2 regions of the Arthrobacter sp. CAN_C5 genome follow, and region 1 is predicted to be linked to the other one. Evidence: riboswitches for the same ligand, from Rfam matches in the RefSeq annotation. Region 1 holds a riboswitch; the other holds the start of a gene.

What was found. Region 1 has a riboswitch for S-adenosylmethionine ahead of sfnG (dimethylsulfone monooxygenase SfnG). Riboswitches for the same ligand answer to the same signal wherever they lie in the genome.
Region 2: it holds a riboswitch for S-adenosylmethionine, as region 1 does, so the genes downstream of both, H4V95_RS13650 (homoserine O-acetyltransferase) here and sfnG (dimethylsulfone monooxygenase SfnG) in region 1, are expected to answer to the same signal.

What each region holds. Positions count from the first base shown of each region.
Region 1 covers NZ_JAGGMZ010000001.1:3,654,574-3,659,713, forward strand. Annotated here, with positions in the region: gene acs (acetate--CoA ligase) at 1-294, shown strand, start outside; gene H4V95_RS17020 (hypothetical protein) at 458-1,153, shown strand; SAM riboswitch class I at 1,229-1,333, shown strand; gene sfnG (dimethylsulfone monooxygenase SfnG) at 1,340-2,497, shown strand; gene H4V95_RS17030 (O-acetylhomoserine aminocarboxypropyltransferase/cysteine synthase family protein) at 2,497-3,831, shown strand; gene H4V95_RS17035 (CoA-binding protein) at 3,828-4,331, shown strand; gene H4V95_RS17040 (hypothetical protein) at 4,526-4,804, shown strand; partial or broken gene H4V95_RS17045 (ribulokinase) at 4,941-5,140, opposite strand, start outside.
Region 2 covers NZ_JAGGMZ010000001.1:2,901,946-2,907,085, reverse strand. Annotated here, with positions in the region: gene H4V95_RS13675 (hexose kinase) at 1-219, shown strand, start outside; gene H4V95_RS13670 (class II fructose-bisphosphate aldolase) at 216-1,082, shown strand; gene H4V95_RS13665 (DeoR/GlpR family DNA-binding transcription regulator) at 1,079-1,879, shown strand; gene H4V95_RS13660 (CPBP family intramembrane glutamic endopeptidase) at 1,909-2,718, shown strand; gene H4V95_RS13655 (VOC family protein) at 2,779-3,420, opposite strand; SAM riboswitch class IV at 3,552-3,686, shown strand; gene H4V95_RS13650 (homoserine O-acetyltransferase) at 3,741-4,835, shown strand; gene H4V95_RS13645 (SGNH/GDSL hydrolase family protein) at 4,832-5,140, opposite strand, start outside.

The DNA.
Region 1 (5,140 bases):
CACGCAATCGCCGCGTTCGTGGTCCTGTCACCCTCGGAGGGCACCGGTCCCGCCGTCGGGGAGGACGTGGACCGGGTGCTGCGGAACCATGTCGCCGCAGTGATCGGGCCGATCGCGAAACCGACCGCCGTCGTCGTCGTCGACGACGTGCCGAAGACCCGATCCGGGAAGATCATGCGGCGGCTCCTGACCCAGCTGTTCGAGAACACGGCGCTCGGCGACACCACGTCGCTCCAGAACGAGGGGTGCGTGCCCGGCATCGCGGCAGTGCTCGCCGCGCGCCCGGTCCGGTGACCCGCACCTCCTTCCGGTGAGCAACCTGGACATCGGTGATCACCATGTCCCTCACGGATGTCCAGGTTGACCCATCCGGTCCAGGTTGCTCACCCTTCCCGGGCATCGGGCCGCCCCGACGCAGCGTTTGTCGGTTGTTACGCGCGTGTGATCGGGTTGTGCCATGAGCATTGACAAGGATGAACAGAAGCGGCGCGAGGAACGGCTGGCAATTACCCGGATCGTGCTTCGGCCCACCGGAACACCCCTCCCGCTGGCGTTCATGGCGCTGGCAGTGGCGACCATCGGCGTCAGCGCGCTGCAACTGGGGATCATTCCGGCTCAAGAGGAACAGATCGTTGCGCTGGGGATCCTGGTGCTCACGGTACCGCTGCAACTGTTCTCCTCCGTCATTGGCTTCGGCGCCCGTGATCCGATTGCCGGGACAGGGATGGCCATGGTTGCCGGTACCTGGGCGCTGATCGCGGTGGCGATGCTGGTCACCCCGGGGGGCGCATCGATTTCCGCGCTCGGGGTGCTCCTGATTACCGCGGCGGTAGCTATGCTGGCACCGATCCTGGGCGCGAAGGGCAAGCTGGTGGCCGCCGCCGTGCTCGCTGGTTCCGCGCTGCGGTTCGCTTTCACCGGCGTCGCCCACCTGACGGGTGCGGATGGCTGGGAGACCGCCGCCGGGATCTTTGGGTTCGCGCTCGGCGCCCTGGCGATCTACGCAGCGATCGGCTTCGAAACGGAGGAAGCAGGCGGGCCGTTCCATGTCCCGCTGCTGCGCCGCGGATCGGGGACCAAGCCGCTGGCCGACGACATGGGCGAGCAGGTCGAAGGGATAGCCCGGGAGGCGGGCGTCCGCCGCCAGCTGTGAGGTCGCCACTCCGCCAACCACTGCAACGGAGAGCAACAATGTTGGTGCACCGCGATCGTGCTGTCACACTGGTGGGGACCATCCCGAGCGGTTGAGAGATCTGGCTCATTGACACCGCAGCAACCCTGGCCGCTGCCCACGGCAGTGACATTAGGGTGCTAATGCCAGGCACGATGGAGGACAAATATGGCTATTGACCTTTCCCAACCCCTGAAGTTTGCGTACTGGGTTCCCAATGTGAGCGGCGGCCTGGTGGTCTCCACTATTGAGCAGCGCACCGGCTGGGACTTTGAGTACAACAAGAAGCTGGCCCGCATCGCGGAGAACGCTGGGTTCGAGTACGCCCTCTCGCAAACCCGGTATGCGGCAAGCTACGGGGCAGACAAGCAGCACGAGGCGACGGCGTTCTCGCTGGCCCTGCTCGGCGCGACCGAGAAGCTGAAGGTGATTGCCGCCGTCCACCCCGGCATGTGGCAGCCCGGTGTCCTCGCGAAGTTCATCATCACCGCTGATCACATCTCGCAGGGCCGGGCGGCCGTGAACATTGTCTCGGGCTGGTTGAAGAGCGAGTTTACGGGCTTCGGCCTCCCCTGGTTGGAGCACGACGAACGCTACGTCCGCACCGAGGAATTCATCAGAATCCTCCGCGGCCTCTGGACAGAGCAGAACTTCTCGCAGTCCGGCAAGTACTACAACATCACCGACTTCACCCTCAACCCACCACCCGTTGACGTGCCCGGGCGGCCGCACCCGGAGGTCTTCTTCGGTGGGAACTCCACCGCGGCACAGGCCACCGCTGGCCGGGTGGCCGACTGGTACTTCTCCAACGGCAAGGACCTTGAGGGGTTCAAGGAGAACATCGCCGGCGTGCAGGCCTCCGCCGCCGAGGCCGGGCGCAAGCCACGGTTCGGACTCAACGGGTTCGTGATTGCCCGCGACACCGAGAAGGAAGCCCGCGAAACCCTCCGCGAGATTGTGGCCAAGGCACACAAGCCAGCGGTCGAGGGGTTCCGTGGCGCCGTCCAGGAAGCCGGTGCCTCCACCAAGGACGGCAAGGGCATGTGGGCAGATTCCTCCTTTGAGGACCTGATCCAGTACAACGACGGTTTCAAGACCCAGCTGATCGGCACGCCCGAGCAGATTGCCGAGCGGATCGTCGAGTACAAGAAGATCGGCGTCAACCTGATGCTGACCTGCTACCTCCACTTCCAGGAGGAAGTCGAAGCCTTCGGCCAAGACGTCCTCCCCATCGTCCGCGAACTTGAAGCGGACCTCGCCCGCAAAGAGGGCCTGGATTTCATCGTCAACGACGTCACTCACGAGAACATTAAGGCAGGTGTCTAATGGCTGACCGCAGCTTCGGATTCCGTACGCGTGCACTCCATGCAGGGGGCACCCCCGACTCGGCACATGGTGCCCGGGCCGTCCCCATCTACCAGACGACATCGTTCGTGTTCAAGGACACGGCCGACGCCGCAAACCTCTTTGCGCTGCAAAAGTACGGCAACATCTACTCACGGATCGGCAACCCCACGGTCGCGGCCTTCGAGGAGCGGATCGCGTCGCTGGAGGGTGGCATCGGGGCGGTCGCGACGGCGTCGGGCATGAGCGCCGAATTTATCACCTTCGCTGCGCTCTGCCAGGCCGGGGACCATATCGTCGCCGCGTCGCAGCTGTACGGCGGCACCGTCACCCAGCTCGACGTGACGTTGCGCCGGTTTGGCATCGATACCACCTTCGTCCCGGGCACCGACCCAGCCGACTATGCGGCCGCCATCCAGGACAACACGAAGGCCGTCTACGCCGAGGTGATCGCCAACCCATCGGGCGAGGTGGCCGACATTCAGGGGCTGGCGAAGATCGCTCACGACGCCGGTGTGCCGTTGATCATCGACTCCACCCTGAGCACCCCCTACCTGATTCGTCCGATCGAGCACGGCGCCGACATTGTGATCCACTCGGCGACGAAGTTCATCGGCGGGCACGGGACCACCCTGGGCGGCGTCGTCGTCGAGGCCGGCACCTTCAACTGGGGTAACGGCCGGTTCCCCACCATGACCGAACCGGTGCCCTCCTACGGCAACATTCAGTGGTGGGCGAACTTCGGGGAGTACGGGTTCCTGACCAAGCTGCGCACCGAGCAGCTCCGGGACATCGGCCCGTCGCTGTCCCCCATGTCCGCGTTCCAGCTGCTCCAGGGGGTCGAGACGCTGGCCCAGCGGATGGATGAACACCTCTCCAACGCGCAGGCAGTCGCCGAGTGGCTGGAGAACGATCCCCGGGTGGAGTACGTCAACTATGCGGGGCTGCCCTCCCACCGGCACTTCGAGCGGGCCGCCAAGTATTTGCCGCAGGGCCCCGGCTCGGTGTTCAGCTTCGGGGTGAAGGGCGGCCGCGTTGCGGGGCAGACGTTCATCGAGTCGCTGCAGCTGGCCTCCCACCTGGCGAATGTCGGCGACGCACGGACGCTGGTTATCCACCCCGGGTCGACGACGCATCAGCAGCTCTCCGCCGAGCAGCTGGTCACGGCAGGCATCCCCGAGGATCTGGTGAGGATTTCGATCGGCCTGGAGGATCTGGAGGACATCCTGTGGGACCTCGACCAAGCCCTGGACCTCGCTACGGCACCGAACCTGGAGGATAAATTGGACCCGAATGTTGATGGAGTGAAGGCGTGAGCGCTGACCTGGAAACGGCACGTACCTGGGAGGGCCCATCAGCCCCTGAGCGGCTCTCCCTGTTGCGTAATGCCAAGTCGGTGGCGATTGTCGGGGCGTCCGACAAGCCGTCCCGCGCGTCCTACTTCGTGGCGACCTACCTGCAGTCGTCGTCGCCGTACCGCTTGTACTTCGTGAACCCGGTGGCGAAGGAGATCCTGGGCAAGCCCGTGTACGCGTCGCTGGCGGACCTGCCGGAGGTGCCCGACATTGTTGACGTATTCCGGAAGCACGACGACCTGCCAGGTGTCCTCACGGAGGCGAAAGCCGTCGGCGCGAAGACCCTGTGGCTACAGCTCGGTTCCTGGCACGAGGACGTCGCTCACGACGCCGAGGAGGCTGGCCTGAACGTGGTGATGGACCGGTGCATCAAGATTGAACACGCCCGGTTCCACGGCGGGCTGAACCTGGCCGGCTTCAACACCGGCGTGATTTCCTCGAAGCGGCAGGTCACCGCCTAACTCCCGCAAACACGCCGCTAGCTCGGTTAGCGACTCACAGAAACGGCCCCGAGGCCAAGGAACGCCGGTAGGAACCGGTACTCCTTGGCCTTAGGGCCGTTTTTGCGTATCCAGGCTGAACCCGTCGACGTGCTTCAACTAGCCTGATTACCGGAGCGAAAACTACCTTGGCTACCGACGCGAAAGGGCAATCCATGAAGAAGCTCTTACCGATCGCCATTCTGGTGCTTGCCGCCGCGGGGATCACCGTTGGCGTGGTCTTCTCGAACCTTCTCACCGGCCTTGCTTGGGTCGCCCTGGCGCTCGGGCTTTGGGCCTATTCGGCCACCACCGCCGGACGCGCCACACCGGGCGGCGCCAACGCCGGACCAACCGGCACCGGACCAGCCAACGCCGCGAAGGTGTGTCAATACCGTGAGGAACATCCCGACGCCACCATCATGGACGCCGTTCGGGCAACGCGGGCCGGGTAAAACCACTCGACTCCATCCCTCACAGAAACGGCCCTGAGGCCAAGGAACGCCGGTAGGAACCGGCATTCCTTGGCCTCAGGGCCTTTTGTGCGTGGGGTCAGATGCGACCCCAGCTATTTCAGTGCATTCCCGGCGTCCAAAGTTTGACGTAGGCATGCGGCCGGGTCTCAAGACCGGGAAGTTCGTTGAGCGGGCGTGCCGTCGTCGTCGTCGTCGTGCCGTCCGCCGTCGTCATGGTGCAAACGGTGAAGTCGGTGGCGATGCCGATAACGTCGCGGGGGTCGATTCCTGCGGCCCGCACGGCCTCGGGCACTGCGGTGCGGAGCACGTCCACGT
Region 2 (5,140 bases), 750 kb from region 1:
GAGACCCTGCTGCGGCTGGCCACCGCCTGGTCGGCCGCCGCGGTCCTGATGCCGGCCGCGGGAGAGCTGCACGCCAGCTTCCCGGAGCTGGTCGCAGCGGTCACCATCACGCCGGCCCTTACGACCCCGGCCCCTAACACCCCCGCCCTCACGACCCCAGAGCCAAACACCCCGGACCGGCCCACGAGCCCCCACGCACAGCAGGAGCCCCGACCATGAGCCTCACACCGACACGCGATCTGATGGCCGCTGCTGTTGCCGCCGGGACGGGCCTCGGCGCCTTCAACGTGATCCATCTGGAAACCGCCGAAGCGCTGGTGGCCGGCGCGGAGGCGGCGGGACTCCCGGTGATCCTGCAGATTTCCGAAAACTGCGTCAAATACCACCGGCAGCTGGAGCCGATCGCCCTGGCCACCCTCGCGATCGCCCGGTCGGCGAGCGTGCCGGTCGCCGTCCACCTCGACCACGCCGAGGACCCGGAGTTGGCCCTCGCCGCCGTTGACCTGGGTTTCGGGTCCGTGATGTACGACGGCGCCGCCCTGCCTTTCGCGGACAACGTCGCCACCACCTCGCGGGTCGCCGCCTATGCCCGGGAACGCGGTGTGTATGTCGAGGCCGAACTGGGACAGATCGGCGGGAAGGACGGCGCCCACGCGCCGGGAGTCCGCACCGACCCGGGGGAGGCCGCCGCCTTCGTGACGGCAACGGGCGTGGACGCCCTCGCCGTCGCCGTCGGCTCGTCCCACGCCATGACACAGCGCAGCGCCGAACTGGACCTGGTACGGATCGCAGCCCTGAAATCAGTCCTTGAGGTGCCGCTGGTGCTCCACGGGTCATCGGGGGTCTCCGACGCGAACCTCACCGCGGCAATCCGGGCCGGGATGACGAAGATCAATGTCTCAACCCACCTGAACCAGCTGGCCACCCGCGCCGTCCGCCTGTATCTCGAGCACAACCCGTCGGCGGTCGACCCGCGCAAGTACCTCGCTGCCGGACGTGCCGCCATCGAACCTGAGACGGCCCGGTTACTCACCCTTTTCGCCGCCGCGGGCTCAGCACCCGGGAAGGGGCAGGCACGATGAAACGTGCAGAGCGGCTCACCGCCATCCTTGACCTTCTGTCTGTGGCCAGCCAGGTGGATGTCGAGGAGATCGTCACCAAGCTCAAGGTGTCACCGGCGACCGCCCGGCGGGACCTGGACAGCCTCGCGGAGCAGCGGCTGCTGACCCGTACCCACGGTGGCGCCAGCATCGAGGCCGTCGCCTACGACCTGCCCGGCCGCTACAACAGGGACGCCCACGCGGACCAGAAACGGGCCATCGCCCAGGCGGCAAGCGACCTCATTCCCAAGGGCGCGGTGATCGGGCTGTGCGGGGGGACCACCAGCACTGCGATCGCCTCGGCCCTGAGCAAGCGCAGCGACCTGATGGAACCGTCCACCAAGCCCACCCTCACGGTCGTGACCAACGCGATCAACATTGCAGCCCAGCTGGTGGTCCGGCCCAACTTCAAGATCATGGTCACCGGTGGGATCGTCAATCCGCGATCCTACGAGCTGGTGGGATCCTATGCCGACGCGGTGCTGCAGCGGGTAGCTCTGGACCTCGCGTTCGTCGGGGTGAACGGCCTGGACCCGGTCGTCGGCCCCACCATCAGTGATGAGGGGGAGGCGGCAGTTAACGCGATGGTCGCCAAGCGGGCAACCACCGCCTATGTGGTCGCGGACTCGTCGAAAATCGGCACCCGTTGCTTCGCCACCATGACCGGTTACACCTTCAGCAACCTGATCACCGACTCCGGGATTACCGACGCCCAGCGGCAGTCGTTCGAGGATCACGGCACCACGGTGATCGTGGCGCCGATGGTGGCCACCGAATAGCCACAGGAGCTCCCACTAGGATGGCTGCCATGCCCACCGATGCCACCCACCCGCCCGCACGGCCCGCTCCCGGCGCCGTCGGGAGTGCCTCACCCGGCCAGCGCCGCCGGATCACCGCGGAGATCGCGATTGTCCTGGGACTGTCCCTTGGCCAGTCGGCGGTCTACTCGGTAGTGAACCTGCTCGACAAACTGAGCCAGGCTCCGCTGGCGTCCCAGACCACGCGGCTCAACCCCGTGCTCAACGACCGGCAGTATTTCGATCTCGTTTACCAGCTGCTGGGCATCTTCTTTGCCCTCATCCCGGTGTTCCTGGTGCTGTTCCTGCTCACGGAGCCCGGCAAATCGGCGTTCAGGACGCTGGGGTTCACCTTCAGTCGGCCCCGGGTCGACTTCGGGCTCGGTTTCGGCCTGGCCGTCCTGATCGGGGCGGGCACGCTGGGCGTGTACGCGGGCGGCAGGGCGCTGGGTATCACGACGGCGATCGAACCGGCGGCGCTCGACGCGTACTGGTGGACGGTGCCGGTGCTCATGCTGTCGGCACTGCGCCATGCGGTTGTCGAGGAGGTGATCGTGGTGGGGTATCTGTTCCACCGGCTGCGCCAGCTCGGATGGTCGACGCCGGTGATCATCGTCAGCAGCGCCCTGCTGCGCGGCAGCTACCACCTGTACCAGGGGTTCGGGCCGTTTATCGGCAACTTCATCATGGGGCTGATCTTCGGGTACGCCTACACCCGCACCAAACGGGTGATGCCGCTGGTAATTGCCCACGCGCTGCTGGACATTGCGGGTTTCGTTGGCTTTGCCCTCTTCGGGTCGGCGATCGGTATCGGCGACTAGGGGAACCCGACCCGCCCCGGCCCGGTGGGCCGGGGCCGTAATTTGGTGAGCGGGGACGGGCTAGATTTCAACCAGGCCGCTGGCAGCCTCGAAGGTCACCGACATCACGCCGGGAGTGCCGTTCGGGGCCACCCAGCGCACCGCGACACCATCCAGCGGATCGGTGGCGGGGGTCCCCAGCCATTCGGCGATCCGATCGGGTGACCCGGCGATGGTCAACGAGTCGAGCCGGACCGACGTTGGGCGGGCATGCGAGGGGTGCAGCGCCTCGGTCCCGTCATCCCACCTCAACATGTAGGGAACCTGGGGGTCGGCGATCAAACCCTTGATGCCGATCTGCTGCCACGTCAGTTCCTGTCCGTCCGGGAACTTGCGGTTTCCGGGAACCGCGCTGCGGCCGAGCCGCTCCTCAAACGGGGCCAGGTCGTCGACCGCGACGCACCACCCCATCCAGCCTCCACCGGCTTCGGAGCGCGCACGGACCGCCTGGCCGAAGGGCGCCTTGTCTGACGCGGGGTGGTTGAGTACCTCGACCACCTCAAGGTATTGGCCATTCAGCAAAGGGAAAATCATGTTCCGCGTGCCGAAGCGGGGGTGCACACCGCCCTTGACCGGTTCGATGCCCAGGGCAGCGGAAATCCTCCCCGCTGTCGCTACGAGGCCGTCGGGTTCACAAGCATATGAGACATGGTCCAAGCGCATGGCCCTAGTTTTGCACTTTGTGATGTGTGTCTCGACTTAGGGTCGCCTAACCTCTTGATGGGCCCCGCTGTCGCGGTAGATTGCGTTCACATATTTGCACCGGGACGGCTTCTTCGGGTTATCTAGAAGCAGGTCACGAGTGCCAGCACGGAGCGGATTACCGTTCCACCAGAGCCCCGGCTTGCTGGACGGCAACCCTCCTTCGCGGCGGGGTGCCCCGGGTGACGACCAGGCGGCGGGCAAGGTGTCCGGCGCAAGCGCGGACTTCGAGGCGGGCGGTTTCAGTGACAACTCTTCACACGACCCAACAGGGCAGCACCATGCATTCGCGCCGGGACGGGACGGTGCAGACCCGCAGCCTGGGCCCCTTCACCTGCGAGACCGGGGGATACCTCCCCGAACTCACCCTCGCCTACGAAACCTGGGGCACCCTCAACGCGGATGCCTCCAACGCGGTCCTGATCCAGCACGCACTGACGGGCAGCTCCCATGTCGCCCGGGGCGATTCGGACGAGGACGGCTGGTGGGACCAGCTGGTCGGCCCGGGCAAGACTATCGATACCACCAGGTACTTCGCCGTGTCGATCAACATGCTCGGCGGGTGCTACGGGTCCACCGGCCCCGCCAGCCTCGATCCCGACGGCGTCCCCTGGGGATCGCGGTTCCCGTTCCTGACGGTGCGGGATTCCGTGCGGGCCGAAGCGCTGCTGGCGGATGCACTGGGAATCGGGACCTGGCATTCGGTGCTTGGGGGGTCCCTGGGTGGGGCCAGGGCCCTCGAGTGGGCACTGATGTATCCGGATCGGGTGGAACGATGCGCAGTCATCGCGTGCACGGCGTCGAGCTCCGCGGAACAGATCGCCTTCGGCCAGGCCCAGCTCGCTGCCATCCGCCTGGACCCCGGGTTCGCCGGCGGCGACTACTACCCCGGCAGCGGGCCCACCGCGGGGCTGGGGCTGGCGCGACGGATCGCCCACATCACCTACCGGTCCGAACCCGAGCTTGAGTACCGGTTCGGCCGGGCACCCCAGAGTCCGGAGGTCCCCTTCGGCTCCACCGATCCGGCGGCCCGTGGCCGCTACCAGGTGGAGAGCTACCTTGATCATCAGGCTGACAAACTGGTGGACCGCTTCGACGCCAACAGCTATGTTGCCTTGACCGAAGCCCTGATGGGTCACGACGCGGCTCGCGATCGTGGCTCGCTGCACGCAGCGGTGCAGTTGGCGCGGGCGCAGTTCTTCATCGCCGCGGTGGACTCGGACCGGCTTTACTATCCCAGCCAGTCCCAGCTCCTGGCGGACGCGCTGCCCGGAGAGGTACCCGTGCACCTGATCACCTCACCGATCGGTCACGACGCGTTCCTCACCGAGGTCAGCCAGCTCCACGACAGGCTGCGGGACGCCTTCTACTCCTAGCCGCCCGCGCCCGGCGGCATACCCGGACCGAAGATGGGCGCGGCATCCGGACGCTTCGCCAGTATGTCGTCACCGGCCGACTGGCGGCGGAGCCGGCGCAACACCCAGGGAACGAAGTACACCTTCGCCCAGACGAGGTCCTCTGTACGGGCTGCACGCCAGCTCTTGTGGGGCAGGGGCTGCGGTTTCAGTGGAGTCAGGGAATGCGGCACGGCGAGGGTCTCCAGCACCATCATCGCGATCGTGTGGTGGCCCAGAGGAGAGAAATGCAGGCGGTCCCCGTCCCACATCTGCATGTCGACCAG